3 regions of the Saccharopolyspora sp. CA-218241 genome follow, and region 2 is predicted to be linked to each of the others. Evidence: riboswitches for the same ligand, from Rfam matches in the RefSeq annotation. Region 2 holds a riboswitch; each other region holds the start of a gene.
The links. Region 2 has a riboswitch for glycine ahead of gcvH (glycine cleavage system protein GcvH). Riboswitches for the same ligand answer to the same signal wherever they lie in the genome.
Positions count from the first base shown of each region.

Region 1: another riboswitch for glycine. It lies ahead of gcvT (glycine cleavage system aminomethyltransferase GcvT); the one in region 2 lies ahead of gcvH (glycine cleavage system protein GcvH).
Region 3: another riboswitch for glycine. It lies ahead of gcvP (aminomethyl-transferring glycine dehydrogenase); the one in region 2 lies ahead of gcvH (glycine cleavage system protein GcvH).

Region 1 covers NZ_CP191860.1:4,321,504-4,331,478, forward strand. The annotation lists gene ACQP0T_RS20605 (acyl-CoA dehydrogenase family protein) at 180-1,358, opposite strand; gene ACQP0T_RS20610 (TetR/AcrR family transcriptional regulator) at 1,460-2,095, shown strand; glycine riboswitch at 2,225-2,315, shown strand; glycine riboswitch at 2,316-2,426, shown strand; gene gcvT (glycine cleavage system aminomethyltransferase GcvT) at 2,543-3,646, shown strand; gene glyA (serine hydroxymethyltransferase) at 3,671-4,951, shown strand; gene ACQP0T_RS20625 (amino acid permease) at 5,136-6,536, shown strand; gene ACQP0T_RS20630 (DedA family protein) at 6,717-7,247, opposite strand; gene ACQP0T_RS20635 (hypothetical protein) at 7,241-7,378, opposite strand; gene dacB (D-alanyl-D-alanine carboxypeptidase/D-alanyl-D-alanine endopeptidase) at 7,528-9,096, opposite strand; gene ACQP0T_RS20645 (LysE family translocator) at 9,392-9,975, opposite strand, start outside.
Region 2 covers NZ_CP191860.1:4,860,257-4,870,231, forward strand. The annotation lists gene ACQP0T_RS23115 (MerR family transcriptional regulator) at 1-133, shown strand, start outside; gene ACQP0T_RS23120 (MFS transporter) at 155-1,447, opposite strand; gene ACQP0T_RS23125 (SSI family serine proteinase inhibitor) at 1,684-2,103, shown strand; gene ACQP0T_RS23130 (YidH family protein) at 2,156-2,542, shown strand; gene ACQP0T_RS23135 (DUF202 domain-containing protein) at 2,544-2,864, shown strand; gene ACQP0T_RS23140 (arginase family protein) at 2,872-3,693, opposite strand; gene ACQP0T_RS23145 (hypothetical protein) at 3,928-4,146, opposite strand; partial or broken gene ACQP0T_RS23150 (MarR family transcriptional regulator) at 4,126-4,257, opposite strand; gene ACQP0T_RS23155 (FKBP-type peptidyl-prolyl cis-trans isomerase) at 4,386-4,712, shown strand; gene gcvH (glycine cleavage system protein GcvH) at 4,850-5,218, opposite strand; glycine riboswitch at 5,269-5,363, opposite strand; glycine riboswitch at 5,364-5,468, opposite strand; gene ACQP0T_RS23165 (PucR family transcriptional regulator) at 5,566-7,104, shown strand; gene ACQP0T_RS23170 (Acg family FMN-binding oxidoreductase) at 7,287-8,273, shown strand; gene ACQP0T_RS23175 (DUF6104 family protein) at 8,566-8,742, opposite strand; gene ACQP0T_RS23180 (SDR family NAD(P)-dependent oxidoreductase) at 8,962-9,636, shown strand; gene ACQP0T_RS23185 (multifunctional oxoglutarate decarboxylase/oxoglutarate dehydrogenase thiamine pyrophosphate-binding subunit/dihydrolipoyllysine-residue succinyltransferase subunit) at 9,835-9,975, opposite strand, start outside.
Region 3 covers NZ_CP191860.1:2,822,285-2,832,259, forward strand. The annotation lists gene ACQP0T_RS13420 (propionyl-CoA synthetase) at 1-1,498, opposite strand, end outside; gene ACQP0T_RS13425 (hypothetical protein) at 1,779-1,994, shown strand; gene ACQP0T_RS13430 (CDP-alcohol phosphatidyltransferase family protein) at 2,177-2,878, shown strand; gene gcvH (glycine cleavage system protein GcvH) at 3,003-3,389, shown strand; gene garA (glycogen accumulation regulator GarA) at 3,506-3,973, shown strand; gene ACQP0T_RS13445 (bifunctional nuclease family protein) at 4,355-4,831, shown strand; gene ACQP0T_RS13450 (MerR family transcriptional regulator) at 5,053-5,619, shown strand; glycine riboswitch at 5,643-5,743, shown strand; gene gcvP (aminomethyl-transferring glycine dehydrogenase) at 5,917-8,820, shown strand; gene ACQP0T_RS13460 (HesB/YadR/YfhF-family protein) at 8,966-9,247, shown strand; gene ACQP0T_RS13465 (3-methyladenine DNA glycosylase) at 9,332-9,975, opposite strand, start outside.

The sequences.
Region 1 (9,975 bases), 540 kb from region 2:
CCGCGATCAACTCCACCTCCAGGGTACCCACTCCCGGCCGGCTCCCGACGATCTCGGCGAACCACCCACCGGCCACCGTCCCACCAGCACCTCCCATTTCACCCGGAAGGTGAATGAGCGAGGGGCACCTTCATCCGGCTACGTCGGACGAAGGTGCCCCTCACCAGGAACGGGACGGGTCAGCCGAGGGCACCGGAGACCGAGGCGTGGCCCTTGAGGAGGTTGCGGGCGATGGTGCGGCGCTGGATCTCGTCGGTGCCCTCGAAGATCCGCAGCAGCCGCAGGTCGCGGTACCAGCGCTCGATGGGCAGCTCCTTGGTGTAGCCCATGCCGCCGTGCATCTGGAGCACCCGATCCACGATCTCCCCGGCGCGGGTGCCGCCGTAGAGCTTGGCGATGGACTGGGCGTGCCGGGAGTCGCCGCCCTGGTCGACCTGCCACGCGGCGTGCAGCACCAGCCAGCGCAGCGCCTCGATCTCCACCGCGGAGTCGGCCACCATCCACTGGATCGCCTGCCGCTCGGCGATCGGCTCACCGAAGGTCTCGCGGGTCTTGGCGTAGTCCATGCCCATCTCCAGCAGCCGCTCGCAGGCGCCGAGGGCGTGCGCGGGCAGCAGGTACCGGCCGCGGCCGATCCACTGCATGGCCAGCCGGAAGCCCTTCCCGACCTCGCCGAGCACGTTGCGCTCCGGCACCCGGACCTCGTCGAACACCAGCGCGGCGGGGCGGCGCTCCCACGGGCCCATGATGTCGATCGGCTCGGACTTCCAGCCCATGTCGCGGTCGACGAGGAAGCAGGTGACGCCGCCGTCGGCCCCCTTCTCCCGGTCGGTGACCGCGAACACCATCACGAAGTCGGCGTCGATGCCGCCGGTGATGAACGTCTTCTCGCCGTTGACGATCCACTCCGAGCCTTCCTTGCGCGCGGTGGTGCGCAGGTTCTTGGCGTCGGACCCGGCGCCCGGCTCGGTGATCGCGAAGCAGGACTTGCGGGTGCCCTCGATGGTGGGCAGCAGGTACTCCCGCTTCTGCTCCTCGTTGGCGTGGTAGAGGATGTTGTCGGCGTACCCGCCGAACCGGAACGGCACGAAGGTGCGGCCCAGCTCGGCCTCGATGAGCGCCGACATCACGGCGGAGAGGTCCATCCCGCCGTACTCCTCCGGGGTCTGCACGCCCCAGAAGCCCGCCTGCTTGGCCTTGTCCTGGAGCTCCCGCTGCTCGTCCTTGGTGAGGCCGCGCTCGCCGGCGCGCTCCCGGCGCAGCACCTCCGGCTCCAGCGGCACCAGCTCGCGCTGGACGAAGTTGCGAACCCAGTCGCGGATGTCGCGCTCGGTCTCCGACAGCGAGAAGTCGACCATGGGGCTTTCCTTTCCGCGCCCTGTGACTAACGGCGTTAGTTTTATGGGAGTCTAGAACCGCCGCGACGAGGCCCGCAAGGGTGTTCCGAGGAGGAGGGACCGTGCCCCGCCCCAGCAATCCCCTGCTGACGCCGGACCGCATCCGGCTGGCCGGTCTGGAGATCATCGACGAGCTCGGGCTGGAAGCGCTGTCCATGCGGCGGCTCGCCGACCGGCTCGGCGTCAAGGCCGCGTCGCTCTACAACCACGTGCCCGGCAAGGACGAACTGCTGCACGAGATCGCCGACGGCGTGATGCGCGCCGTGGACGTCAGCGGCTTCGAGCAGGACTGGGCGACCGGGCTGCGCACCTGGGCGCGCTCGTTCCGGGCCGCGCTCATCGCGCACCCCCACCTGGTCCCGTTCCTGGCCTCCGGTCCGGCCCGGCGGGAGACCGCGCTGCGCCGCGCCGACGCCGTGCACGGCGGGCTCACCTCGGCGGGCTGGCCGCAGCGGTACGCGACGATGATCGGCGCCTCCACCAAGTACCTGGTGGTCGGCTCGGCGATGGGCTCATTCTCGGCCGGTTTCCCGGACGAGGCGGAGCTCTACGACGAGCGCTTCCCCCACCTGGACCGGGCCCACCTGCTGCGCGAGCACGCGGCCGAGATCGACGCGGACAGCTTCGAGCTCGCACTCACCGCCCTGGTCGACAGCCTGACCCGCCTCCACCACGACCTCACCACCCAGCCCGGCTGAGTCACCCGCACCGCATCGCGATCGGACCACAACACCTTCCACTGAGATCACCCTCGCGTTGTGTTGACTGGCTTCGCGCACCTCCGTAGCGTCCGAATCCGACCGGCCCACAACTCAAGACCGCGCCGACGACGTCGTGCGGGAGAGACCCCAGCGTCACGGGGCGCCGAAGGAGCAATCTCCCCAAGAAACTCTCAGGCACCGGCACCGCGCGACAGCAGGCGAACACGGAGAAAAGCAGGAGCCCCGCTCCTCGCCCACGGTGCAAGCCGCCCGGTGTCCTGGCGCCGGACCGCGGTGAAACTCTCAGGCCAATGACTCCGGGGAGACCCCGACCAGCGCGAACCCGCGCAGGTCGACGTCGGGGTGCCCCGGATAAGGTTGTGCTTCGCGCGGCTGACCGGCCCCTCGTCCGCCGACCCGCGCCCACCAGGAGGAGCCATAGCCATGTCGTCGCCACGACGGACCCTGCTGCACGAGGTGCACGAGTCGCTCGGCGCCACCTTCACCGAGTTCGCGGGCTGGCGGATGCCGCTGCGGTACTCCGGTGACACCGCCGAGCACCACGCCGTGCGCACCGCCGCCGGGCTGTTCGATCTCACCCACATGGGCGAGCTCCGGATCAGCGGCCCGCAGGCCGCCGAGGCCCTGGACCACGCGCTGGTGGCGAAGGCGTCGGGGATCAAGCCGGGCCGCGCCCGCTACACGATGCTCTGCGACGAGCGGGGCGGCGTGCTCGACGACCTCATCGTCTACCGGCTCACCGAGCAGGAGTACCTGGTGGTGGCCAACGCCGCGAACGCCGCGGTGGTCGCCGCCGAGCTCGCCGAGCGCGTCGGCGGGTTCGACGCCGAGTTCGCCGACGTCTCCGAGGAGTACGCGCTGCTGGCGGTGCAGGGACCCCGCGCCGCCGCGATCCTGGCCCCGCTGACCGACACCGACCTCACCGAGGTCAAGTACTTCGCCGGCTACCGGAGCGCGGTGGCCGGTCACCCGGTGCTGCTGGCCCGCACCGGTTACACCGGCGAGGACGGCTTCGAGCTGTTCACCGCGCCGGGCGACGCGGCGGCCATCTGGCAGGCGCTGACCGAGGCGGGCGCCGAGCACGAGCTGCGGCCCGCCGGGCTGTCCTGCCGGGACACGCTGCGGCTGGAGGCCGGGATGCCGCTGCACGGCCACGAGCTCTCCACCGAGCTGACCCCGTTCCACGCCAACCTGGGCCGGGTGGTCAAGCTCGACAAGCCGGGCGACTTCGTCGGCAAGGCGGCGCTGGCCGCGGTCGCCGAGCAGCCCACCGCCCGCACCCTGGTCGGGCTGACCACCGACCAGCGCCGCGCTCCCCGGCACGGCTACCGGGTCCTCGACGACGCGGGCACCGAGGTCGGCGAGGTCACCAGCGGTGCGCCGTCGCCGACGCTGGGGCACCCGGTGGCGATGGCCTACGTGGACCGGGCGCACAGCGCGCCGGGCACCGCGCTGCAGGTGGACATCCGGGGCAGGACCGCGCCCGTGGAGGTCGTCGAGCTCCCCTTCTACCGCCGCAACGCCTGAGAGATCACTACAGGAGGCAACACCATGTCGACACCTGACCTGTTCAACGACCAGCTCGCCGCGGTCGACCCCGAGGTGGCGGCGGCGGTCGGTGCCGAGTTGAACCGCCAGCAGGCGACGTTGGAGATGATCGCTTCGGAGAATTTCGCGCCGCGGTCGGTGCTGGAGGCGCAGGGTTCGGTCCTGACCAACAAGTACGCCGAGGGCTATCCGGGCAAGCGGTACTACGGTGGCTGCGAGCACGTCGACGTGGTCGAGCGGCTGGCCATCGACCGGGTCAAGGCGTTGTTCGGTGCGGAGTACGCCAACGTCCAGCCGCACTCGGGGGCGCAGGCCAACGCCGCGGCGATGTTCGCGCTGCTCAAGCCGGGTGACACCATCATGGGTCTGGATCTGGCGCACGGTGGTCACCTGACCCACGGGATGAAGATCAATTTCTCCGGCAAGCTGTACAACGTGGTGCCCTACACGGTGCGCGACGACGACCACCGGGTCGACATGGACGAGGTCGCCCGCCTGGCCCGGGAGAACCGGCCGCAGCTCATCGTCGCGGGCTGGTCGGCCTACCCGCGGCAGCTCGACTTCGCCCGGTTCCGCGAGATCGCCGACGAGGTCGGCGCCTATCTGATGGTCGACATGGCGCACTTCGCCGGGCTGGTGGCCGCCGGGCTGCACCCGAACCCGGTGCCGCACGCCCACGTGGTCACCACGACCACGCACAAGACCCTCGGCGGTCCGCGCGGCGGGGTGATCCTGTCCGCCGACACCGCGCTGGCCAAGAAGTTCAACTCCGCGGTGTTCCCCGGGCAGCAGGGCGGGCCGCTGGAGCACGTGATCGCGGGCAAGGCGGTGTCGTTCAAGGTCGCGGCCTCGGCGGAGTTCGCCGACCGGCAGCGCCGCACCGTGGCCGGGGCCAAGCTGCTCGCCGAGCGGCTCCAGGCCGACGACGCCCGCTCCGCCGGGATCTCCCTGGTCTCCGGCGGCACCGACGTGCACCTGGTGCTGGTGGACCTGCGCCACTCCGAGCTGGACGGCAAGCAGGCCGAGGACCGGCTGCACGAGATCGGCATCACGGTCAACCGCAACGCGGTGCCCAACGACCCGCGACCGCCGATGACCACCTCCGGGCTGCGCATCGGCACCCCGGCACTGGCCACCCGCGGCTTCGGCGACACCGAGTTCACCGAGGTCGCCGACATCATCGCCGAAGCCCTCAAGCCCGGCTTCGACGAGGCCACCGCCACCGCCCTGCGCAGCCGGGTCGAAACCCTGGCCAAGGCCAACCCCCTCTACCCGGAGCTGTGACCGGCTGACCCGCAGGGGCCCGCGTTCGCCGAACGCGGGCCCCTGCTGCGTCCGGAAGATCCGAAGTGGATCGTTATGGGGCCGAAACTCCCTCGGTGACAAGTATTTCCGGCTTGCGGACGGCACGGCGGTGGCGCAGTATCGGGCGCTGCCAGCAGCACACCGCCGGGTGAGGAGTCCGCCGATGAGCACACCCGCCAGCGAGGAGTACCGCCGGGACCTGAGCAACCGGCACATCAACATGATCGCGCTCGGCGGCGCGATCGGCGTGGGCCTGTTCCTCGGCTCCGGCAAGGCGCTGCACCAGGTCGGCCCCGGGCTGATCCTGATCTACGCCATCGCGGGCGGCATGATCTTCCTGGTGATGCGGGCGCTGGGCGAGCTGCTGATGTACCGGCCGGTCAGCGGGTCCTTCGCGGAGTACGCGGGCGAGTTCGTCGGCCCGTGGGCCCGGTTCGCGACCGGCTGGGGCTACTGGATGGTGTGGATCGTCACCGGCATGGCCGAGATCACCGCGGTCGGCGAGTACTTCGAGTTCTGGTTCCCCGGCCTGCCGCAGTGGATCCCGGCGCTGGGCGCGCTGGTGGTGCTCAGCGGCGTCAACCTGATCGCGGTGAAGCTGTTCGGCGAGTTCGAGTTCTGGTTCGCCCTGATCAAGGTGCTGGCCATCATCGGGCTGATCGTGCTGGCCGCGGCGATCCTGGTGTTCGGCTTCAGCGACCTCGGCGACACCGCCTCGCTGAGCAACATCTGGTCGCACGGCGGGTTCTTCCCGAACGGTCCGGTCGCGGCGCTGGTGGCCTTCCAGATCGTCATGTTCGCCTTCGTCGGCGTGGAAATGGTCGGGCAGACGGCCAGCGAGAGCGCCAACCCGCGGCAGGTGCTGCCGCGCGCGATCAACGCGGTGATGTGGCGCATCCTGATCTTCTACGTGGGTGCCCTGGCCGCGCTGACCGCGCTGGTGCCCTGGTTCCGGTTCCCGGCCGACGGCAGCCCGTTCGTGCACGCCTTCGCGCTGATCGGCATCCCGGCCGCGGCGGGCGTGGTCAACTTCGTGGTCACCACGGCGGCCCTGTCGTCCTGCAACAGCGGCATCTACTCCACCGGCCGGATGCTGCGCACGCTGTCCCAGGACGGCCAGGCGCCGCGGGCGCTCGGGCGGCTCAGCCCCCGCGCGGTGCCGTCCCGGGCCATCGCGGTGACCTTCTGCGCGATGCTCGTCGGCGTGGTGCTGAACTACCTGGTGCCCGAGCAGGCGTTCGTCTACATCACCAGCGCGAGCACCATCGGCGCGATCTTCACGTGGGGCATGATCCTGCTCGCCCACCTCGGCTACCACCGCAAGGTGCGGGCCGGGCTGCTGCCCGCCGGCCGGTTCCGGATGCCGTTCGCGCCGCACTCGAACTACCTCGTGCTGGCGTTCCTGGCGATGGTCCTGGTGCTGCTGGGGTTCGACGCCGAAACCCGGGTGGCGCTCTACATCGCGCCGCTGCTGGCCGCCGCCGTGATCATCGGCTACCGGTTCTCCCGGCGCGGCCGGTCCCCCGACGAACCCGCCGGCGAAGGCGAGCACGCCTCCCCGTGACGCCCCCGCACAGGACCACCCGGAAGTGGGCCGAGTGAGGGGGCACCCTGTACCACGCAACTGGGTGCAGGGTGCCTCTCACCTCGTTCAGGACCACCCGGGTGGGCGCGGCTCCGGGGGCTTCGTGGAGTCGGTCGGTGGCGCGGAGGGGTGGTGCTGGGGTCCGCTCCGTTGGGCGGGTCAGGCCGCTTCTTCGACCTCGTCGTCCTGCGCGGCGGTGGCGCGGTGCACGCGAGCCTGGCGCCTGCGCCGGTAGAGCCAGGTGCCGACGACCACCGCGACCAGCACGGCGATCAGCAGCCAGCTCGCCCGGCCGAGCCACGCCTCGATGTACTTCGCCGACGCCCCGGCCGCCCAGCCGATGCTGACGTGCAGCGCCGACCAGCTCACCGCGCCGATCAGGGAGGCGGCGAGGAACCGGCCGTAGCCCAGGCCGCTGGCCCCGGCCGCCGCCGGGGTGAGCGTGCGCACCACCGGGAGGAACCGCGCCACCAGCACCGCGCCGATCCCGTAGCGGCACAGCAACCGGCCGGCCCGGTCCCAGTGCTGCTGGCCGAGCTTGCGCACCACCCGCGTCTCGCGCATCTTCAGCCGGTACCGCCTGCCCAGCCAGTACCCGATGTTGTCCCCGAGCGCCGCGCACGCCGCCACCACGCCGGAGAGGGTGAAGAAGAAGCCCAGGTCGGTCACCGCGGCGGAGGCGATCAACAACCCGCTCTCCCCGGCACCAGGAACCCGAGGCCGATCGTGCACTCGCCGAGCACCAGCGCGCCCGTGACGAGCACGAGCAGCGGCCTGGGTAATCCGGCGACGAAGGCCAGGAATTCGCTGATGAACGACACGTGCTCTCCTCGACGCGGGCTGCTGGGCGCTCATCACGCTACCTGCGCCCGTCGAACCCGCGCCCGGGAAACCTCCCGACCCGGCACCGGGTTCTCCCCGACCCCGTCCCCGGGGTCCCGCGCACCTCAGCGGCCCCAGGAATCCCGGCTCAGCAGCTCTTGGTCCAGGAGCACTCCACGGCGCCTTCGTCCACCCGGGTCACCGGATCGTCGGCACCGGCGTTCGGCAGCGGTGCGGCCTCCCGCGGCCGGTCGGCCGCGCCCCGGTACTCGGCGAGGCGGATCGCCACGGCATCCTCCAGGTCCTTCGGCGAGTCCGACAGGAAGTCGTTGAACAGCACGGAGAAGATCAGCGGTGTCCCGTCGGCGGCCGTGACGTAGCCGGACAGCGACGTCACGCCGGTGAGCGAGCCGGTCTTGGCACGCACGACGCCCTCCGCCGCGGTGCCGTCCATCCGACCGCGCAGCGTGCCGCCCACCGCCCGGTCCTCGATCCCGGCGACCGGCAGCGCGGCGGCGAACACCGCGAACCAGGGCCGCTGCCGCGCGTTGTCCAGCAGCAGCGCGAGCTGGGCGGGGCTCACCGCGTCCATGGTCGACAGTCCGGAGCCGTCGACGAGGCGGAACGTCCCGCGGCCGATCCCCAGCCCGGCCAGCCGCTCCTCGACCACCGCGAGCCCGGCGTCCCACGTGCCCGCGCCGCGCGCCTTCCGGCCCATCGCCTTGACCAGCACTTCGGCGTGCCCGTTGTTGGAGAGCTTGAGGAACGGCAGCAGCAGGTCCCGCAGCGGCATCGACTCGCGCTCGGCGAGCGTCCGCGCCCCGGCGGGCGCGACCCCGGCGCCGGTGCCGCCCACCCGCACGCCGTGCTCGCGCAGCACCCGGGCGAACACGTCGACGGCGTAGGCGGCGGGATCGCGCACGCTGGTGTAGTCCTCCACCGGGGCACCGCCGGCCGGGACCGAGCCGCTGACGACCACGGTGTCGCCGCCGTGCTCCCGGCGCACCCGCACGTCGGGCGCGGTACCCGGGGCGGCCGTGGTGGCCCGGTTGTCGATCCGCACGGCATCGGTGCGCGGCACCACCTCCACCACCGCGGGTCCGCCCGGCTCGCCCGGCGCGGTGCGCACCAGGGCCGTGCCCGCGTCGAAGTCGGCGGTGGGCGCCAGGGTCAGCGCCGACACCGGGGCCGCGTAGTAGTAGGGCTCGTCGTCCCACATCCAACCGGTGCCCAGCGGGACGTCGTCGAACCAGCTCGCGTCGGCCTTGAGCTGCCCGCGCACCACCCGGACACCGCTCGCCGCGACCTGCTCGGCCAGCGCGTGCAGGTCCTGCTCGCGCAGCGTCGGGTCGCCGGTGCCGCGCAGGTGGAGATCACCGAGCAGCACCGGTCCGCGACGCGGGGCGTCGGTCACCACGTCGGTGCGGAACCGGTGCTCCGGGCCGAGTTCCTCCAACGCCGCCGCGGCGGTGAGCAGCTTGGCGCCGGACGCCGGGGTGGCGCGGGCGTCGGCCTGCCTGCGGTAGAGCACCTCGTCGGTCGCCGGGTCGCGCACCACGACCCCGGCGTGCGCCCCGTCCAGCCGCGGATCGGCCAGGATCTCGTCGAGGTCGGCCCGCAACGCCTCCGGCCCGGTGCGCGCCGCCGCCGACGGCACCGCCCCCACCAGCGGCAGCAGCACCGCACCGACCAGCCCCACCAGCACCGCGCGTCGCATCCGCCACTCCGATCGCCGAGAGGACCCGGAGCGTAATCCCACGATCACCCGCGGTCAACGACCAGCCACGACCACAACCAACCAACCAAGCGCCAAGGCCGGGTCCACCCACGCACGCGCGAAACCCGACCACCGTCGGGCAAGCGGCGAAAGCCGCTTCCAACCCACGCACGCGCCGAACAGAACCCCGTCAGGCAAGCGGCGCGAGCCGCTTTCGCACTACCCCACCCTCGCAGCTGGCACCGCTGAGGTTCCGCCACCCGCACCGCCACGCAAAGCGAGCCGACAAAAACCCTCAAGCAAAAGCGATGGAGGCTGCCATTGCTAGGAGGGCCCCACCGCAGCACCGCTCGAAGGCGGTGCGGCGGCGGGGTGCGGCCAGCAGCGCCGTGAGCCTGCGCACCGAGGGGACCACGACCAGCCACCAGCAGCCGAAGGCCGCGACGGCGACGGCGCTGAGCAGCGCGGCTTGGGCCATCGGGTCCGCGCCGGGCCGCATCGCCTGCGGCAGCAGGGTCAGGAACATCAGCATCACCTTGGGGTTGAGCACGTCGGTGAGCAGGCCGCGCAGGAACACCGCACCGCCGGAGGCGGGCGGGGCGATGTCGGCTTCGGCGGGGGCGGGGGCGCGGTGGGCCTGGCGCAGCGTCTGGGTTCCCATCCAGCCCAGGTAGGCCACGCCGATCGCCTTCACCACCAGCAGCGCGGCCGGGAACGCCAGCACCAGCGCGGACAGCCCCAGGGTGGCGGCGGCGGCGTGCAGCAGCAGCCCGCAGGTGACCCCGGCGGCGGCCAGCCACCCGTACCGCGCCCCGTTCGCGGCGTTGCGGGTGACCAGCACGAAGTCCGGGCCGGGCACCAGGACGATCACCACCAGCG
Region 2 (9,975 bases):
CGAGGCCGGCCGGCCCGAGCAGGAGCGCGAGCGGGTCCGCGAGGTCACCGACCAGCTCCGGCCGCTGACCATCCAGGTACTGGTCAACGGCTTCCAGCAGGCCGTGAACGGGGTCATCCGGGACCACGTCTGACCGCACCGGGTCGGTGGCCGGTCACTCCCGGGCCCAGCGCCGCGGATCGCCCGTGATGACCAGGCACACCACGGTGACCAGCGCCCCGCCGACGAGGTAGGCGGCGATCGGCCAGGACGCCCCGCCCGCGAGGCCGAGCAGCGCCGTCGCCACGAACGGCGAGAGCCCACCGCCGAGCACCGACCCGCTCTGGTACCCCAGCGACACCCCGGTGTAGCGGACCCGGGTCGGGAACAGCTCCGCGCAGAACGCCGCCATCGGGCCGAACACCGCGGCCGATCCGGCGTAGCCCAGGCACATCGCCAGCACGATCAACGCCGGTTCGGCGGTGTCGAGCAGCAGGAACATCGGCAGCGCGTAGAGCGCGAGGAAGATCCCGCCGCCGAGCATCACCCGGGTCCGGCCGAGCCGGTCCGACAAGTGCGCGAACAGCAGGATCCCGGCGATCTGCGCGGCCGACCCGCACAGGCTGCCCAGCAGCATCAGGTCGCGCGGGGCGCCGAGCGCCTCGGTGCCGTAGGTCAGCAGGAACGTGGTGAGGATGAAGATGAACGTGTTGAAGCCGAGGTTGACCCCGGCGGCGAGCAGGACCTGCCGCCAGGCCCCGGTGAACACCTCGGCCACCGGGGTGCGGGCGCGCTCGCCGCGTTCCCGGATGCGGGCGAACTCCGGGCTCTCGGCCAGCCGCAGCCGCACGTAGAGACCGACCCCGACGAGGACCAGGCTGAGCAGGAACGGGATCCGCCAGCCCCACACCAGGAACTGGTCGCCGGAGACCGCACCCGCCGCCGCGAACACGCCGGTGGCCAGGAACATCCCGGCCGGTGACCCGAGGAACGTCCACCCGCCGTACCAGCCGTGCCGGTGCGGCGGCGCGTGCTCCACGGCCATCAGCACCGCCCCGCCCTGCTCGCCGCCGAGGAAGAATCCCTGCACCAGGCGCAGCACCACCAGCATCAGCGGTGCCCACACCCCGACCTCCTGGTAGGTCGGCAGCACGCCGATCGCCGCGGTGCACGCCCCGGTGACGCCGAGGGTGATCACCAGCATCCGCTTGCGGCCGACGAGGTCGCCGAAGTGGCCGATGACCGCGGCCCCGAGCGGGCGGGCGAAGAACCCGGCGCCGAAGGTGGCGAAGGCCAGCAGCGCGCCGACCCACGGGTCGCCGGCGGGGAAGAACAGGTGGTTGAACACCACCGCGGCGGCGGTGCCGTAGATCAGGAAGTCGTAGAGCTCGATCGTGTTGCCGACGGCGCTGGCGAACGCCGCCTTCCGCACGGCGGTGCGGTCCGGGGCCAACGGCGTCGTCGCCATCGGTCCTCCCTCCCGTGCCGGTGATCACGTCCGGCTTCCGGGAAGGTACTCGATGCCCGCTCGCCGGAGACCGGTTCTTTCGAGCGAAGGCCCGCCGATTTCACGCACGCCCGGTAATCAAGACCGGTTCGCGTGTCACACGAAATGGTGTTCTCGCGACATTCCTGCGACGAAGTGGGCGACCGGGGCGATAAGTAGAGGCGAATCCGCTCACATCGACCTGGAGGAACCACGACATGCCTGCACCACGGCTGATCGGCCGCACGCTGCTCGCCACGGCGGCGCTCGCCGGAGTCGCCGCCGCACCGGCGGCGGCGTCCCCCGAACCGGTCAGCGCGCTGCGCCTCGCCGTGCACGGCGAGGCCGTCGGCAGCACCGCGGAGCCCGGCGCAGCACTCCGGACCGCCCTGCTCACCTGCGATCCGGCGGGCGGCACCCACCCCAAGGCCGAGGCGGCCTGCACCGACCTGGCCGGGGTGCGGGGCGACCTCACCGCGCTGGCCGAGTCCCGCCCGGCCAAGATGTGCCCGCTGATCTACCAGCCGGTGACGGTCACCGCCCAGGGCACCTGGCGCGGCAAGCCGGTCTCGTTCGAGCAGACGTTCTCCAACGACTGCGTCGCGACGTCGAGCACCGGCGAGGTCTTCGCCTTCTGACCGGTTCCGGTGCCGGGCCGAGGCCCGGCACCGGTACGGCTAGCGTGGGGGCATGTCCGACGCACCATCCGGTTCCCGCTGGCCACGGCGGCTCTACGAGTCCGGCGAGGAACCCGACGCCCGCTTCACCCTGGCCAACGAGCGCACCTTCCTGGCGTGGATCCGCACCGCGCTCGCGCTCATGGCCGCCGGGGTCGGCGTCGAAGCGCTCAACGCGGTCAGCCCCGCGCCGGAACCGCTGCGCACCGCCCTGGCCGTGCTGCTGCTGCTCGGCGGGGTGCTGTGCGCCGCCACCGCGTTCACCCGCTGGATGAACACCGAACGCGCGCTGCGCCGGGGCGGCTCGCTGCCCGCGCCCCGGCTCGCCCCGGTACTGGGCTACGGGCTCGGCGTCATCGGGCTGGCCGCCTGCGTGCTGCTGCTGGTCACCGGGTTCTGACGTGCTCGGCCCCTGGGACCCCGGGCTCCAGGTGGAGCGCACCACGCTCGCCTGGCTGCGCACCGCGCTGGCCTTCACCGTCGGGATGCTGGTGCTGCTGCGGCTCATCGTGCACGCCAGCGCCCTCGCCGCCGCCCTCTGCGCGGCAGCGACCCTGCCGCTGGCCGTCGGCGTGGCCGGCTTCGCCTGGCGCAGGCACCTCCGCGTCGACCGCAGCGTGCGCGCCGACCAGCCGCTGCCCGACGGCAGGCTGCCCGCGGCGCTGACCGCGCTGGCCTGCCTGGTCGGGTTCTGCGGCCTGGTCTACGTCGCGCTGTCCTGACCCACCGCTACGCCAACCCGGCCGAGCACACCAGCTTCGGCACCAATCCGGTCAGCAGGTCCTGGTCCCGCGAATCCGTCGGCTGGTACTCCGCGATCGTCAGCCCGGCGACCGCGAACCGGGCGGCCAGCGCCGCGACGGACGACAGCAGCTCGTCGGCCGTCAACCCGCCGGGCACCGGCGTGCCCACCGAGCCGACGATGTCCGGATCCAGCACGTCGAGGTCCACGTGCAGGTGCACCGCCGTGGTCCCCGCCCGCACGGCGTCGCCCACCGCGTCCGGGCGCGCCACCTGCTCCGGCGGCACCACCGAGATCCCGCGCGCGTCGATGCAGTCGATCTCGCCCCGGTCGAGGTCCCGGGTCCCGGCCAGCACGACCTGCGAAGGGGCCAGCGGGTTCTCCGGCAGCAACCCGGACGGGCCCTCGCCCAGCAGCGTGCGCAGCACCATGCCGTTGAACGCCCCCGACGGCGAGGACCGCGGCGTGTTCAGATCGGCGTGGGCGTCGAACCACACCACCGCCAAGCCCGCGCCGTGGCGGCGGTGCGCCGCCTCCACCGGCGCGAGGTCCACGCCGCAGTCGCCACCGACGGTGATCAGCGGACCGCCACCCGCCTGGGCGACCGCCACCCGCGCGGCGGCGAGGTTCGCGGCCAGCACGTCGACGTGGTGCACCCCCTCGCCCGTGACCCCGGTGGCTTCCATCACCGGCACCGCGACCGGCGTGCCGCTGGGCAGCATCGCGGACAGCAGCCCAGCACCCTCGCGCAACCGGCGCGCGGTCGGCGACGCCGACGCCTGCCACTGCGCGAACTCGACGACCGCCACGGGCGTCCTCCCCCTCACCGACTCCGGACATGACTATTGCTCACCGCGCATAGCCATGCAACCACCGGGGGTGACAGCAGGGGAACTTTCCTGTCACCGGTGACAGGAAGGTTCCCCTGCTGCCACATCCGAAGCGGACGAACCGGACCGGCAGGCGACCTCGAGCCGAATGCCGACGTTGCCGCGCACCGCATTGGAATACGGGCACACCGAGTCGGCCCTCTCGACGAGCCGCTACCCGTGCTCGCGCTCCACACCGGGCACCGAGACGACCAGTGCCACGCCGAGCTGGAACCCGTCGGCACCGTTGTCGCCGATACCGACCCGTGCCGTGACCGACGAGTCGGTGAGCTGGACCTCCTCCTTGCGCGTGACCAGTGCAGCGCGCTGTGGAAGCAGGCCGCGTATCCGGCGGCGAACAAACTGCTCGCGCTCCCACAGCACGAGCAGCACCAGGTACTGCGGGTAGGTGAGCGAGAGCCCGTCGAGCAGCGGACGGCAGAGGTTCGTGAACGCCCGCGACGCGCTGTAGAGCGCGAAGCACAGTTGGGCGTCCAGCGACAGCGCGACTCCGAGGACTCCACGAGATCACGGGAGCGCGCAATTCAACTGCGCACAATCGACCAGCCGCGGACGCGCCGCCCCTGCCGAGGTGTGATCGGATGTGCCGACTGCACCAGAGGAGGTACCGCATGGCCGAGCTGCAGATCGAGGAAGTCACCGCGGGCGACGGCGCCGAGGCGAAGCCGGGCGACACCGTGCACGTCCACTACGTCGGCACGCTGGCCGACGGGAGCAAGTTCGATTCGTCGCGGGATCGCGGCGAGCCGCTGGTGTTCCCGCTCGGCGAAGGGCACGTCATCGAGGGCTGGGACAAGGGCGTCGTCGGCATGCGCGTCGGCGACGTCCGCAAGCTCGTGGTCCCGCCCCACCAGGCCTACGGCGACCGCGGCGTGCCGCCGGTCATCCCGCCCGCCGCGACCCTGCACTTCGAGGTCGAACTGGTCGGGATCGGCTGAGCAGGTGCGAGCAGGGGAACCTTCCTCTCACCCGTGACAGGAAGGTTCCCCTGCTGCCAACCGAGGCCGGACGCGCGCGGCCGCACGAGCGGTGGGAGGAAAGTTCCCCTGCTCGCGCGCGAACAGGCCGGAACCGGTCAGCCGATGAGTTCGGCGTACTGCTCGGCGGTGAGGACCGGGCCGCTCGCGGTGACGCGCACCTCGAGCAGCCAGCCGCTGCCGAAGGGCTCGGCGTTGACCAGCGCGGGATCGTCCACGACCGCCTCGTTGACGGCGACCACCTCGCCGGTCACCGGCGCGAACAGGTCGCTGACCGACTTGGTGGACTCCAGTTCGCCGCAGGACTGGCCCGATTCGATCGTGTCGCCGACGTCGGGGAGCTGCACGTACACGATGTCGCCGAGGGCCTCGGCCGCGTGCTGGGTGATGCCGATCCGGACCAGCTCGTCGCGGTCCTCGATCCACTCGTGCTCTTCGGTGTAGCTCAGGTTCGCAGGCAGCGTCATCTCGGGAGGCTCCATCGCTTCAGGGGCACGCGGGTGCCCGGGTGTGCTGGGCCTCCCCCTCTGTTTCGGAACCTGAGAGCTTCGCCGCGCGAGCAGCTTGCACCGTGGGTGGGCGTCCTCGTCGACGCGCGCTTTCCAGAGTTGCCTGGCCCGGACGGTCATGGGTGCCTGAGAGTGTGCGGGGAGTCTTGCTCCTTCGGCGCCGTGGTTGCGCTCGGTGAGCGGCCACGGGCTCTCCCGCCCGGGATCATCGGCCGATATGCGATTGTCGACGTGCTCAGCAACGATAATCGCGCCTGCCCGGGTGTCAATGCCTCCCGCCCGGTGGGCCGGAGGAAGGGACAGGGGTGCGCGGCGTCCGGGAGCTGCTCGATCGCATGAGCCCGGCCCTGCTGCGCCCGGTGGTCGTTCCGGACCCGACGCGCCGCGTCACCGACGTGGTCATCGCCGAACCGGGTGAGCGACCATCCGCCGGAACGGGGGATCTCGTGCTGGGCGTGGCGGTCACCGATGGTGCCGACGCCGCGGAACTGGTACGCGCGTGCGCTGACCTCGACGCGGCGGCGGTGCTGCTCAAACCACCGCTGGCCGAGCGGCCGGCCGTGGTCGCGGCCGCGGAGCGGGCCGAGATCGCGCTGGTCGAGGTGCGTTCCGGGACCGCGTGGGCCCAACTGGTGTGGCTGGTCCGCGCGGCGCTGGCCGAGGGATCGGACGGCGACCCGCGCGGCGGCGGGCGCGACGACCTGTTCCGGTTGGCCGACGCGGTCGCCGAGGTGGTGGACGCGCCGGTGACCATCGAGGACGCCCGCTCGCAGGTGCTCGCGTACTCCGCGCGGCAGGACATGATCGATCCGGCCCGGGTGTCGACGATCATGGGACGCGGCCAGCCCGCCGACGTGCTCGCGAAATTCCGGGCGCGCGGCACGTTCCGGCAGCTCAGCAAGGGCAGCGCGACGATCTTCGTACCCGCCCAGCAGGACGGCACGCTGCCTCGCCTGGTCGTCGCGCTGCGGGTGGGCGGCGAGTTGCTCGGGTCGATGTGGGCGGTGGTCCCCGACGAGGTCGGCGAGGAACGGGCGGCCGCCTTCGCCGAGACCGCGCCGCTGGTCGCGCTGCAACTGCTGCGCTGGCGGTCCCTCGCCGACACCGAACGGCAGCGCACCGCCGAACAGGTCCGGTTGCTGCTGGAAGGCCGCGCGGGTTGGCGGACCGCGGCGGACGAACTCGCCGTGCGCGACCGGCCGCACCGGGTCGTCGCCATCGACGTCGCCTCCGGCGACGCACCCGCCGAGGCGCACCGGTTGTCGACGTGGGAACGGCTCGACCGCGGCGTCGGACAGCGTCCCCTGCTGACCGAGATCGGCACGCTCCTCTACGCGGTGGTCCCCGACGACGACGCCGGATGGCCCGCGCTGCGCGCCGCGCTGCTGGACGACCGGTCGCCCAATCGACCGCTGATCGCAGTCGGCGGCCCGTCCCCGGTGAGCGGTCTGGCGGACTCGCGAGCCGAAGCCGAGGAGCTGATCGGGTTGCTGCGCGGCGGGCGGGTTCGGGGCCCGGTCGCGGTGCACGAGCAGGTGTGGCACCGGGTGGTGGTGCATCGCGCCTCCGTCGCCGGACCCGAGATCGGCGCTCTCGGTCCGCTGCGACTGCTGCGCGAGCACGATCGCGCACAGGGCACCGACTACCTCAGCACCCTGCACGCCTGGCTACGCCACCCCGGACGGCCGCGCGCGGCGGCCGACGAGCTCCGCGTGCACCCCAACACGTTCCGCTACCGCATGAAGCGCCTGGTCGAGATCGCACCGGTCGACCTCGACGACCCCGACGTCCGCACCGCCCTGCTCATCCAGCTCGCCACCGACCGCTGGACCCGCGACCGGTAGACGACCGGCGGCATGGCAGCAGGGGAACCTTCCTGTCACCGGTGAGAGGAAAGTTCCCCTGCTGCCATCGGTGGGAGGAAGGTTCCCCTGCTGCCACCGTCACCCCGCCGCCGCGATGGCAGGGGCCGGTGGACTGTGCCACGGTGACGGCGAGCGCGAAGGCGGCGACGGGGAAGGCCGTGATGACAGGATTCCGCCCCGCCCTGGGGCTGACCGCCGAGCAGGTGCGCGAGGTGGTCGAGTTGGCCGGCCGAGCGCCCTCGCTGCACAACGTCCAACCGTGGCGCTTCGCGCTGTGCCCCGAGGTGCTGGAGCTGCACGCGGACCCGACGACCCGCCTGCCGCACACCGATCCGGGTGATGCGGAGCTGCGGCTGGGGTGCGGTGCGGCGCTGTTCACCCTGCGGGTCGCGCTCGCCCACCACGGCGTCGACGCGGCGGTGGTGCTGCCACCTCGTCCCGCGGCGAACTCGACGCTGTTGGCGCGGGTGGCCGCGACGTCACGTCCGGACGGTGTTGACGGCCTGTTCCGGTCGATCGAGGCACGCCGCACCAACCGGCGGCCGTTCCGGGCCGATGCGGTGCCGACGAGCGCCCGGCACGCTCTCGCCGGAGCGGTGGAAGCCGAAGGGGCGGTGCTGCACGTGGTGGACCGCGCCGAACGCGCTCGGCTGGTCGAACTGGTGCACCGCGCCCACGCCGCGCAGTCCGCCGATCCGGGGTTCCGCGCCGAGCTGGCCCGGTGGACCGGGCGGTCCGGGGAGGAGCGTCGGGGTGTCCCGGTCGAGTCGGCCGGACCGGAGCCGGAACCGCAGGACGAGTGGGTGCTGCGGGATTTCGCGGCGGGCGCGTCGCGACCGAGGGTCCCGGGGAAGGACTTCGAGGACGACCCGCTGATCGTGGTGGTCGCGATCGGCGGCGTCGACTGGCAGGCGGACGTGCGAGCCGGGCAAGCGGTGCAGCGCATGCTGCTGACCGCGACCGGGCTGGGGCTGAGCGCCTCGTTCCTGTCGCAGGTCGTGGAGGTGCCGGACACCCGGGACGCGTTGTGCGGACTGCTCGGCGGGACGCTGCGACCGAAGGCCGTGCTGCGGCTGGGTTTCGGCTCTCCCGTGCCGGCCACGCCGCGCCGCGACCCCGCCGAGCTGCTCGTCGAGCCGTCTCCCTGAGCACCTGGTCCACCGCGCTCGCGACGCCTGCTGCCAGCTCCCGGCTGCGGGACCCCTGCACGCGCTGCGACGTATCGGGGGCGAACCGCGCCGGTCCCGCCGACCGTCGCCGACGACGAGCGGCGGGTGACGAGCGCACTGGCGTGCCGGGAGGCGAGTTCGTCGGCGACCTCCGCACGGCCCGGGAGCGGGTTCATCGCCCGCCATCCGCCCACGGCGTCGAACAGGCGTGGGGAGTCACCGAGCGGCGCCCGGCCGGACCCGTCGCGCGCTGTAGCGATGATCCGGCGGGTCAGTCCTCGGCGCTGTCGTCGCGGGCGAGGAAGGTGGCCAGCCGCTCGGTGGCGTCCTCGAACTCCGGGTTGAGGTCGACGAAGGCGCGCATCCGGTCGGCGACCCAGGACAGCGTGACCTCCTCGTCGCCGCGACGGTCCTCCAGTTCCTCGATGCCGCGGTCGGTGAAGTACACGGATTCCTCCTCATCGGGGCGCACGCATCTGGCGAGCGGGGTTAGTCGGGGAGCCGGTCGGGGAACGATCGGCCCCGCCGGTAGGGACAGTGTCCACACCGGCTCGGGACCGATCACCGCGGCCCCCTCGGTCCGGTGTGGAGCGCCACGTCCTCGACGAGCGGCTGGCGAGGTGTTCGGCCACCGTGGTGGACGAGCCACCGACCGGGGAGGAAACGGATGCCCACCATCGCCATCGTCGGAGCGGGACCTGGGCTCGGGGCCTCGCTCGCCCGCCGGTTCGGTCGCCGCGGGTTCCAGGTCGCCCTGCTCGCCCGCGACGCCGAACGCCTCGACGCCTTGGCCCGCGACCTCGCCGGGGACGGCGTCGAAGCCGAAGGCTTCCCCGCCGACGTGGGTGACCGGCCATCGCTGATCGACGCGCTGCGCGCGGTCGAACGCCGGTACGGCACCGTCGACGTGCTGGAGTACTCGCCCGCGCCGAGCGGTGCCACCGATCCGCGGCTCGCACCGGTGCACGCGTTGGACGTGACCGTGGCCGACATCCAGCCGCAGGTGGAGCACTACGTCTACGGAGCCGTCACCGCGGCCCGGCAGGTGCTGCCCGGGATGATCGAGCGAGGTAGCGGCACCTTGCTGTTCACCACCGGCGCCTCGTCCACGCTCGTGTTCCCGCCGATGGGCAACGTCGGCATCGCCGGGGCGGCCCTGCGCAACTGGGTGCTCGCCCTCAACGCCTCGCTCGCCGACAAGGGCATCTACGCCGCGCACGTCCCGCTCGCCACGTTCATCGGGCAGGGCGGACCGGAGACCTCCGCCGAGACCATCGCGGAGGTCTACTGGGAGCTCTACACCACCCAGGCGGAGCCGGAGCGCCTCTACTCCACGGTGTGAGCCGGTGGCAGCAGGGGAACCTTCCTGTCATCCGTGGGAGGAAAGTTCCCCTGCTGTCATCCGCTCCGCCAGCACGGCCACCCGTGACAGGAAAGTTCCCCTGCTGTCACCCGTGACAGGAAGGTTCCCCTGCTGCCAGCCGCCGCACGACGACGGGCCGCCGGTTCCGGGGAACCGGCGGCCCGTGGCTGGTGCGGGTCAGGCGAAGGCGGCCTGCACGACCTCCGCCTGCTCGACCTCGTGGACCTTGGCCAGGCCGGTGGCCGGGGCGGCCATCGGCCGCCGCGAGACCCGCTGCAGGCGGCCGAGCAGCTGCGGGAACTGCTCGGGCAGCGCCAT
Region 3 (9,975 bases), 2.0 Mb from region 2:
CGTTGATCACGTCATCGGTGCGGCCCATCACGAACGCGTAGCCGTCGGCGTCCAGGTGCCCGTTGTCGCCGGTGAGGTAGTGGCCGGGGTAGCGCGACAGGTACGACTCGACGAACCGCTCGTCGTCGCCCCACAGCGTCGGCAGCGTGCCCGGTGGCAGCGGGAGTTCCAGGCAGAGGGCCCCGTCGGTGCCCGGCGGCACCGGGCGTCCGCCCTGGTCGAGCACCGCGATCCGGTAGCCGGGCAGCGGCACCGTCGGCGATCCCGGCTTGATCGGCAGCGGCTCCAGCCCGCGCGGGTTGGCGCAGATCGGCCAGCCGGTCTCGGTCTGCCACCAGTGGTCGACCACCGGCACGTCCAGCGTCCCCGACGCCCAGCTGAAGGTCTCGGGATCGAGCCGCTCACCGGCCAGGAACAACGTCCGCAACGAACCGGTGTCGTGCTCGGCGAGCAGCCGGGCGTCCGGATCGACCCGCTTGATCGCCCGCAGCGCGGTCGGCGCGGTGAACAGCGCCTTCACCCGGTGCTCGGCGATCACCCGCCAGAACGCGCCCGCGTCCGGCGTGCCCACCGGTTTGCCCTCGTAGACCACCGTGGTCGCCCCGGCCAGCAGCGGCCCGTAGACGATGTAGGAGTGCCCGACGACCCAGCCCACGTCGGAGGCCGTCCAGAACACCTCGCCGGGCCCGATGTCGTAGACCGCCGCCATCGACCAGCGCAGCGCCACGGCGTGCCCGCCGTTGTCCCGCACGACGCCCTTGGGCCGCCCGGTGGTGCCCGAGGTGTGCAGCACGTACAGCGGGTCGGTGGCCCGCACCGCGACGCAGTCCGCGGGTTCGGCGCCGGTCACCAGCTCGTGCCAGTCGAGGTCGCGCGGCCCGAGCGCGGCGCGCACCTGGTCGCGCTGGACCACGACGACCCGGTCCGGCTGGTGCTCGGTGCGCCGCAGCGCCTCGTCGACGATCGGCTTGTACTCCACCACCCGGCTCGGCTCCAGCCCGCAGGAGGCGGCGATCACCACCGCAGGCCGCGCGTCATCGATGCGGGCCGCCAGCTCCTTGGGCGCGAACCCGCCGAAGACCACCGAGTGCACCGCCCCGATCCGGGCGCAGGCCAGCATCGCCACCACGGCCTCGGGGATCATCGGCAGGTACAGCACCACCCGGTCGCCCGCGCCCACGCCCAACCCCGCCAGCGCACCGGCGCAGCGCGCGACCTCGTCGAGCAGTTCGCGGTAGGTCCAGCGCCGCACGGTGCCGGTCATCGCGGAGTCCCAGATCAGCGCCGTGCTGTCGGCGCGGCCGTCGCGCACGTGGCGGTCCAGGGCGTTGAAGCAGGTGTTGAGCGTGCCGTCCGGGAACCAGCGGTAGAACGGCGGGCGCTCGTCGTCCAGCGCCCGCGACGGTGCCCGCTCCCACTCGATCGCCCCGGCCGCGTCGAGCCAGAAGCCCTCCGGGTCGGACGAGCTGCGCTGGTAGGCATCGGCGTAGGCACCCATGAGCACGACCTCCTGCGGTGGACCGGCAACGCCTGAGTCCTACCGCACCGCCGTCCGGGAGACCAGGGACCGCGCGGACGAGCGGCCGGAACCGCTTCGGCCGCGCTGTCCGCCGCGCTGCCCGCCGGATGCGGTTCGTCGACGGACCACGACCGCTGGGCGCCGCGCCCGCGCGCCAGCGCGACATCGGCCGCCCCGGCGCCCACAATTTGCGACCGGGGGCGGGGACCGCGCTAACAGAGTCGGCGATCGGACCGACTAGGGGTATGGAGGTGCGTCCATGAGCACGGACATCAGCACGGGGTCGACCGAGTCCGCGGCGAAGGCGGCGGAGCTGCCCACCGCGCCGTGCAGCGTGGTGTGGAGCGGTGGTCATTCCTACGTCCGCGAAGGGGTCAGCGGCGCCCGCTGGGCGGGCGTCGACGACCGCGGCCGGGCCCGGTTCCTGACCGACGCCGACCTCCACCGCCAGGGCTGGAGCCACCGCAGGAGCTGATCGGCGCACCTTCCGCGCCCGGACCCCGAGGTGCCGCGACCTCCTCCCGGCACGGCCGCCACGGCTCCGGTCCGACGCATGTGAGACCCTGATCAGGCCAGCGGACGCGGCGCGTCCGGTCGCCCGGCGCAGGACCGGCCGGGGCGCGGCTGTTCCGGGCACAACCGTTCAGGGGAGGACTCGTGGTGCAGGAAGCCGACAGCACCACGAACGACACGACGGGGGATCGCGACGTGGACCCGGAGCCCACCGGGGACCGTTCGCCCGGCGACCCGGGCATCGCCCGGATCAAGGAAGCCGCCGCCGGCGTCTGGTCCGATCCGGTGCTGACGCTGCCGAACCTGCTCAGCGTGGTCCGGCTCGCCGGGGTCCCGTTCTTCCTCTGGCTGCTGCTCGGACCGCAGGCCGATCTGCTCGCCCTGCTCGTGCTCGTCATCAGCGGCGCGACCGACTGGCTGGACGGCAAGCTCGCGCGCTGGCTCAACCAGTACAGCCGGATCGGCGAGCTGCTCGACCCGGCCGCCGACCGCCTCTACATCGTGGCGACGCTGATCGCCTTCGTCCTCCGCGACGTGGTCCCCTGGTGGGTCGCCGTCGCCCTGGTCGGCCGCGACGTGGTGCTCACCCTCTGCCTGCCGGTGCTGCGCTGGCACGGCTTCGAACCGCCCGACGTGCACTACCTGGGCAAGGCGGCCACGTTCTGCCTGATGTACGCCTTCCCGCTGCTGCTGCTGGTGCAGAACGAGTTCGCGTTCTCCTCGGTGGTGCGGCCGTTCGCCTACGCCTTCACCTGCTGGGGCGGCGCGCTCTACCTGTGGGCGGGCGTGCTGTACCTGGGGCAGGTGGTCGCGGCCGTCCGGTCGGCCCGGTCGGCGCCCCGCTGACCCGCCCCGGCCCCCGGCGGACCCGCCTTGCGACCGCCCGGCCGGCCCCCATACGCTCCCGCCGCGATCACGCGACACGGTCGCGGCCGGATCCGCAGCTCGAGTCAGGAAAGGCAGGACCCAGGTGGCGACCCCGGACGGGATCAAGTACACCCCCGAGCACGAGTGGGTGCTCGGTACCGATGGCACCACGGTGCGCATCGGCATCACCGACTACGCCCAGCAGCAGCTCGGCGACGTGGTGTTCGTGCAGTTGCCGGACCTCGACCAGCAGGTCGAGGCCGGGTCCGCGATGGGCGAGGTGGAGTCGACCAAGAGCGTCTCCGACCTCTACGCGCCGGTCGGTGGCCGGGTGGTGGCCCGCAACGAGCGGTTGGACGAGCAGCCCGACCTGGTCAACACCGACCCGCTCGGTGAGGGCTGGATGATCGAGCTGGCCGTCGACGACCCGGCGGCGGTGGCGGGGCTGCTCACCCCGGAGGCCTACCAGGACCTGATCGACCAGGCATGATCGTCGGTCGCGCGCGGCCGACGGGGCGATCTCGGGAGTCGCGCGTCCCGTGCCTGGCAGGGCACGGTACGTTGGAACACACTTGGCACGATCGATCCGCGTAGAGGAGAGCTCAGGTGAGCCAGAACAGCGGCTCCGGCGACGTTCCACCGGAGCAGTCACCGGAGACCACCTCGGTCTTCAGGCCCTTCCTCTCGGAGCCCGAAAGCACCGAGAGCGCGCCCGCCGCGGAGCCGGCCGCCTCCGGGGTCGATGCGCTGCCCGCGGGGTCCGCCCTGCTGGTGGTCAAGCGCGGCCCCAACGCGGGTTCGCGATTCCTGCTGGACCGGGAGATCACCAGCGCCGGCCGCCACCCGGACAGCGACATCTTCCTCGACGACGTCACGGTGTCCCGCCGCCATGCGGAGTTCCGCTTCGAGGGCAGCAACTTCGTCGTCGTCGACGTGGGGAGCCTCAACGGCACCTACGTCAACCGGGAACCGGTGGACACCTCGGTGCTGGCCAACGGTGACGAGGTGCAGATCGGCAAGTTCCGGTTGGTGTACCTGACCGGGCCGGTCGAGGGCGGCCCGGCGGGCCGCTGACAGGAGGCCGGAGACCGGGTCATCGTGGCGGGGCGGCGCCGAGTGGTGCCGCCCCGAACCACGTCGAGGCGAAGTGCGGTCGGCGACCGGAATCTTTCGGCGCGGCAAGCGGTTCTCCCGTTCAGCGGCCCTTTCGGCGGGCTCGGCGGCGGGCCCCGGGGTGTATCGTGCGCAGAGGTGCTCGACGACGAGCGCGCTCGGTGGCGGTGCGGTCCGGGAGCTGTCGATCGATGCCGCCGGACGGCCGGGAGAACGGTGGCTGACGGGACCGCGCAGGAATGGGCGGGTCCGCCGTATCGCGGGTAGCGTCGGGAGCGTCGGTGCGCGACCCTCGAGGAGGGGGATGCCACGCTTCGGCGCGCTGGAGGAGGCGATGTGACGATGAGCAGTGAGATGCGCGTCGTCGGCGTGCGAGTGGAACTACCAGCCAACCAGCCGATCCTGTTGCTGCGCGAGACCAGCGGTGACCGCTACTTGCCGATCTGGATCGGATCGGTCGAGGCGACGGCGATCGCGCTGGAGCAGCAGGGGGTGCGACCGGCGAGGCCGTTGACCCACGACCTGCTCAAGGACGTCATCGGCGCGCTGGGGCGGGACTTGGAGCAGGTGCGGATCACCGACCTGCAGGAGGGCACCTTCTTCGCCGAGCTGGTGTTCGACGGCGATGTGCGGGTCTCGGCGCGGCCGAGCGACTCGGTGGCGCTGGCGCTGCGCATCGGCGTCCCGATCCATGCCGACGAATCCGTGCTCGACGAGGCGGGCTTGATCATCCCGGACGAGCAGGAGGACGAAGTGGAGAAGTTCCGCGAGTTCCTCGACTCGGTGTCGCCGGAGGACTTCCGCGGCGCCGACACCTGACGTTCGCCCGGAGAGCGGCTTCCCGACCCCCGCGAACGCCTTCGCGGGGGTCGGCTCGTCGGGTCACCCGCGCGTCGCGTTGACCTGCCCACCGGACCGGCCTACCGTCGGATGATGCGAATTGCTCCGGTGTGATTCCGCCGGTGAGCAGGGGTTCGCGGTCCCGGATCGTCGACCCGGGAACCGGTGGTCGGCTCCGTGCCGGACGAGGGGAGGCAGGCGTGGTCGAGGAAGCACCCGGCGAGGATGCTGCCCGAGGTCGGGACGAGCCGGCGCCTGACGCCGCGCTGCCCGACGAGCTCGTCGGCTACCGGGGCCCCGCTGCCTGCCAGATCGCCGGCATCACCTACCGCCAGCTCGACTACTGGGCCCGCACCAAGCTGGTCCGCCCCTCGATAAGGAGCGCCGCCGGGTCGGGCTCGCAGCGCCTCTACTCGTTCAAGGACATCCTGGTCCTCAAGGTCGTCAAGCGCCTGCTGGACACCGGCGTCTCGCTGCACAACATCCGGGTCGCGGTGGACCACCTGCGCCACCGCGGGGTCGAGGACCTCGCCCGCCTGACCCTGTTCAGCGATGGCACCACGGTCTACGAGTGCACCTCCCCGGAGGAGGTCGTCGACCTGCTCCAGGGTGGTCAGGGCGTGTTCGGCATCGCGGTCAGCGGTGCCGTCCGGGAGATCAGCGGCACCATCCACGAGTTCCCGGCCGAGCGGGCGGACGGTCTGGTGTCCGAACCCGCCGTGGGTGACGAACTGGCCCGTCGCCGGAGGGACCGGCAGACCGGCTGATCGGGTAGGCTTCGCGGCATCGTCGACCCCGTGCGGGAGAGTCCGGCAAGGCTACGGCCGAGTCGGCGCCGAAGGAGCAACCCTCCCCGACAACCTCTCAGGCCCACCGGACCGCACGGGCGAGATACCTCTGGAAAGAGGGCGCACCACAGCCGTGGTGCCGTCCCGCCGACGGTGCAAGCCCGGTCCGCCGGGTGAAGCTCTCAGGCGTTCGCGCTGCGAACAGTGACAGAGGGGGAGAGCGGAGCAGTCCGCTGCCCGCCCCCTGTGTTCGCCGCGATGAGTGAGGTGTTGGCGATGACCGAAGTGAACCACGACCGCATTCCGATCGCCGCGCTGGAGCACGGCACGCCGTTCGCCGACCGGCACGTCGGCCCGCGGCCCGCCGAGCTGGCCCGGATGCTCGACGTGATCGGCGTGGGCTCGCTGGAGGAGCTGGGCCAGCGCGCGGTACCCGACGGCGTCCGCGAGCGCGACCTGGCGCTGGCGCTGCCCGACCCGGCCAACGAGGCGGACGCGCTGGCCGAGCTGCGCGCGCTGGCCGACCGCTGCGCGCCGCACACCGAGATGATCGGCCTCGGCTACCACGGCACCACGACGCCGCCGGTGATCCTGCGCAACGTGCTGGAGAACCCGGCCTGGTACACCGCCTACACGCCGTACCAGCCGGAGATCTCGCAGGGCAGGCTGGAAGCGCTGCTGAACTTCCAGACGGTGGTCGCCGACCTCACCGGGGTCCCGCTGGCCAACGCCTCGATGCTGGACGAGTCCACCGCCGCCGCCGAGGGCATGACCCTGGTCCGCCGCGCGGGCAAGGCGAAGTCCGCCGTGTTCGTCGTCGACGCCGATGCCCTGCCGCAGACCATCGAGGTGGTGCGGACCCGCGCCGAGCCGCTGGGCATCGAGGTGGTCGTCGCCGACCTCTCCGCCGGGGCCGCCGGGCTGCCGGACGGCGAGTTCTTCGGTGCCCTGCTGGCCTACCCGGGCGCCTCCGGGGCGGTGCGGGACCAGGAGGAGCTCATCGCCGAGGTCCACCGGCGCGGCGCGATGGCCGTGGTCTCGGCGGACCTGCTCGCCCTGACCCTGCTGCGCCCGCCGGGCGAGGTCGGCGCCGACGTGGTGGTGGGCACCACCCAGCGCTTCGGCGTGCCGATGGGCTTCGGCGGCCCGCACGCCGGATACATGGCGGTCCGCAAGGGCCTGGAGCGCCAGCTCCCGGGCAGGCTGGTCGGGGTCAGCGTGGACGCGGGCGGTGACCTGGCCTACCGGCTGGCCCTGCAGACCCGCGAGCAGCACATCCGGCGGGAGAAGGCGACCAGCAACATCTGCACCGCGCAGGTGCTGCTCGCCGTGGTGGCCTCGATGTACGCCGTCTACCACGGACCCGAGGGGCTGCGGGCGATCGCCACCCGCGCGCACCGGTTCGCCGCGCTCCTGGCCGAGCAGCTCCGCCGCGGCGGGGTCGAGGTGGTGCACGGCGGGTTCTTCGACACCGTGGTGGCCGCGGTGCCGGGGGCCGCCGACGAGGTGGTGGCCCGCGCCCGGCGCGGCGGGATCAACCTGCGCCGGGTGGACGCCGACCACGTCGGCGTGAGCTGCGACGAGACCACGACCCGGGAGCACCTCGCGGTGGTGTTCGAGGCGTTCGGCCTGAACTCCGGGGCGCTGGTCGGCCTGGACGAGCTCGACGCCGCCACGCCCGACGCGCTGCCCACCGCGCTGCGGCGCACCTCCGAGTACCTGACCCACCCGGTGTTCCACACCCACCGGTCGGAGACCGCGCTGCTGCGCTACCTGCGGCGACTCTCGGACAAGGACATCGCGCTGGACCGCAGCATGATCCCGCTGGGCTCGTGCACCATGAAGCTCAACGCGACCGCGGAGATGGAGCCGATCACCTGGCCGCAGTTCTCCGCGCTGCACCCGTTCGCCCCGGCCGAGGACGCGGCCGGGCTGCTCGAGGTGGTCGCCGACCTGGAGCGGTGGCTGGCCGAGGTCACCGGCTACGACGCGGTGAGCCTTCAGCCGAACGCGGGCAGCCAGGGCGAGTTCGCCGGGCTGCTGGCCATCCGCGCCTACCACCACGCCCGTGGTGAAGCGCAGCGCGACGTGTGCCTGATCCCGGCCAGCGCGCACGGCACCAACGCCGCCAGCGCGGTGATGGCGGGGTTGCGCGTGGTCGTGGTGCGCTGCGACGACGCGGGCAACATCGAGCTGGACCACCTGCGCGAACTCGTCGCGGAGCACGCCGCCGACCTGGCCGCGATCATGATCACCTACCCGTCCACGCACGGCGTCTACGAGGACACCGTGCGCGAGGTGTGCGGACTCGTGCACCGCGGCGGCGGCCAGGTCTACGTCGACGGCGCGAACCTCAACGCGCTGATCGGCCTGGCGCGGATGGGCGAGTTCGGGGCGGACGTCTCGCACCTGAACCTGCACAAGACGTTCTGCATCCCGCACGGCGGCGGCGGGCCGGGCGTGGGGCCGATCGGCGTCCGGGAGCACCTCGCGCCGTTCCTGCCCAACCACCCGTTGCAGCCCGCGGCGGGTCCCGAGACGGGGGTGGGGCCGATCAGCGCCGCGCCCTGGGGCAGCGCTTCCATCCTGCCCATTTCGTGGGCCTACATCCGCATGATGGGCGGTGACGGCTTGCGCCGGGCCACCCTCACGGCGGTCGCCGCGGCCAACTACGTCGCCCGCCGCATCGACGGCTACTTCCCGGTGCTCTACACCGGCCAGGGCGGCTACGTCGCCCACGAGTGCATCCTCGACCTGCGCCAGATCAGCAAGACCAGCGGGATCTCGGTGGACGACGTGGCCAAGCGGCTGACCGACTACGGCATCCACGCGCCGACCATGTCCTTCCCCGTGGCCGGCACCCTCATGGTGGAGCCGACCGAGAGCGAGGACCTGGCCGAGCTCGACCGGTTCTGCGAGGCCATGATCGCCATCCGGGCCGAGATCGACAAGGTCGTGGCCGGGCAGTGGCCCGCCGACGACAACCCGCTGGTGAACGCGCCGCACACCGCGGCTTCGCTGGCGGGGGAGTGGAACCACGCCTACGGTCGCGACGAGGCCGCCTACCCGATGGGCACCTCCGCGCCGAAGGTGTGGCCGCCGGTGCGGCGGGTCGACCAGGCGCGCGGCGACCGCAACCTGGTGTGCTCCTGCCCGCCGCTGTCGGCCTACGAGAGCTGAGCTGTTCCGGTGGTCGTCCCAGCCCGGTTGCGGGACGACCACCGGGGTCCGTTCGACACGCCGGGCGGACCCCGGTTTGCGTCGGGTCGGCCCGGATGACACGGTGGCCACTTCACGTGACCGGCTCCGAGAGGAGTGGAGCATCATGCTCACCATCAGCGAGAACGCCGCCGAGGTCATCAAGCTCGTCCTCATCGGCGGCGACGACACCACGGAGACCTCCGAGGCTTCCGGCCTCCGGATCGCCCCCGCCGGGGACGGTCTCCAGGCGTCCGTCGCCACCGAGCCGCAGGCCGACGACCAGGTGATCGAGGAATCCGGCGTTCGGGTCTTCCTCGAGGCGCAGGTCGCCGAGGTGTTGGGGGACAAGACCCTCGACGCCGAGCGGGACGACAACGGCGAACTGGCGTTGGCGATCCGCGATTGAGGCCGGGCCGCCGGGCCGGAACCGTCCGGTCCGGCGGCTGTTCGGTGGCGCCGGGTCAGCCCCCGCCGGGTCAGCCCCGTCAGGTCAGCCCCGGTGCGCGGACCCCGCAGCGGTGGGGTCCGCGTCGAGCGGCTCCCCGGCCCAGCGCAGCACCGACCGCCCGGTGTCGAGCAGGCGGCCGCGCAACTCCGCTCCCTCCTCGGCGAAGGCGCGCTGCCTGCGCGCGTAGTCGGTCCGGCCTGCGGACTCCTCGACCGGGATCGGCTCGTAGCCGTACGCCCGCAGGTCGTACGGGCTGGCGCGCATGTCGACCTCCCGGATCCGCAGCGCGAACGCGAAGCAGTCCGCGACGAGCTCGGCCGGGACGAACGGCGCCAGCTTGAAGCTCCACTTGAACAGGTCCATGTTCGCGTGCAGGCAGCCGGGCTGCTCCAGTTCCACCTGGTCGCTGCGCCGGGGCTGGTGGGCGTTGAGCGGTCGCGCCTCCTCGGTGAAGAAGCGGAAGGCGTCGTGGTGGGTGCACCGGATCGGCATCGATTCGACCACCGCGTCGGTTCCCGCGTGCCCGAGCCGCAGCGGCACCGCCGAATGCCGGACGTCGAGGGGCGTGCTGCGGTAGACCATCGCCCACTCGTGCAGCCCGAAGCAGTGCAGCCGGGGCGCCCGGGAGGCGGTGGCCGCGAGCAGCCGCAGGACGGACCGCACCACGGTGCGGCGCTTGGCGGTGA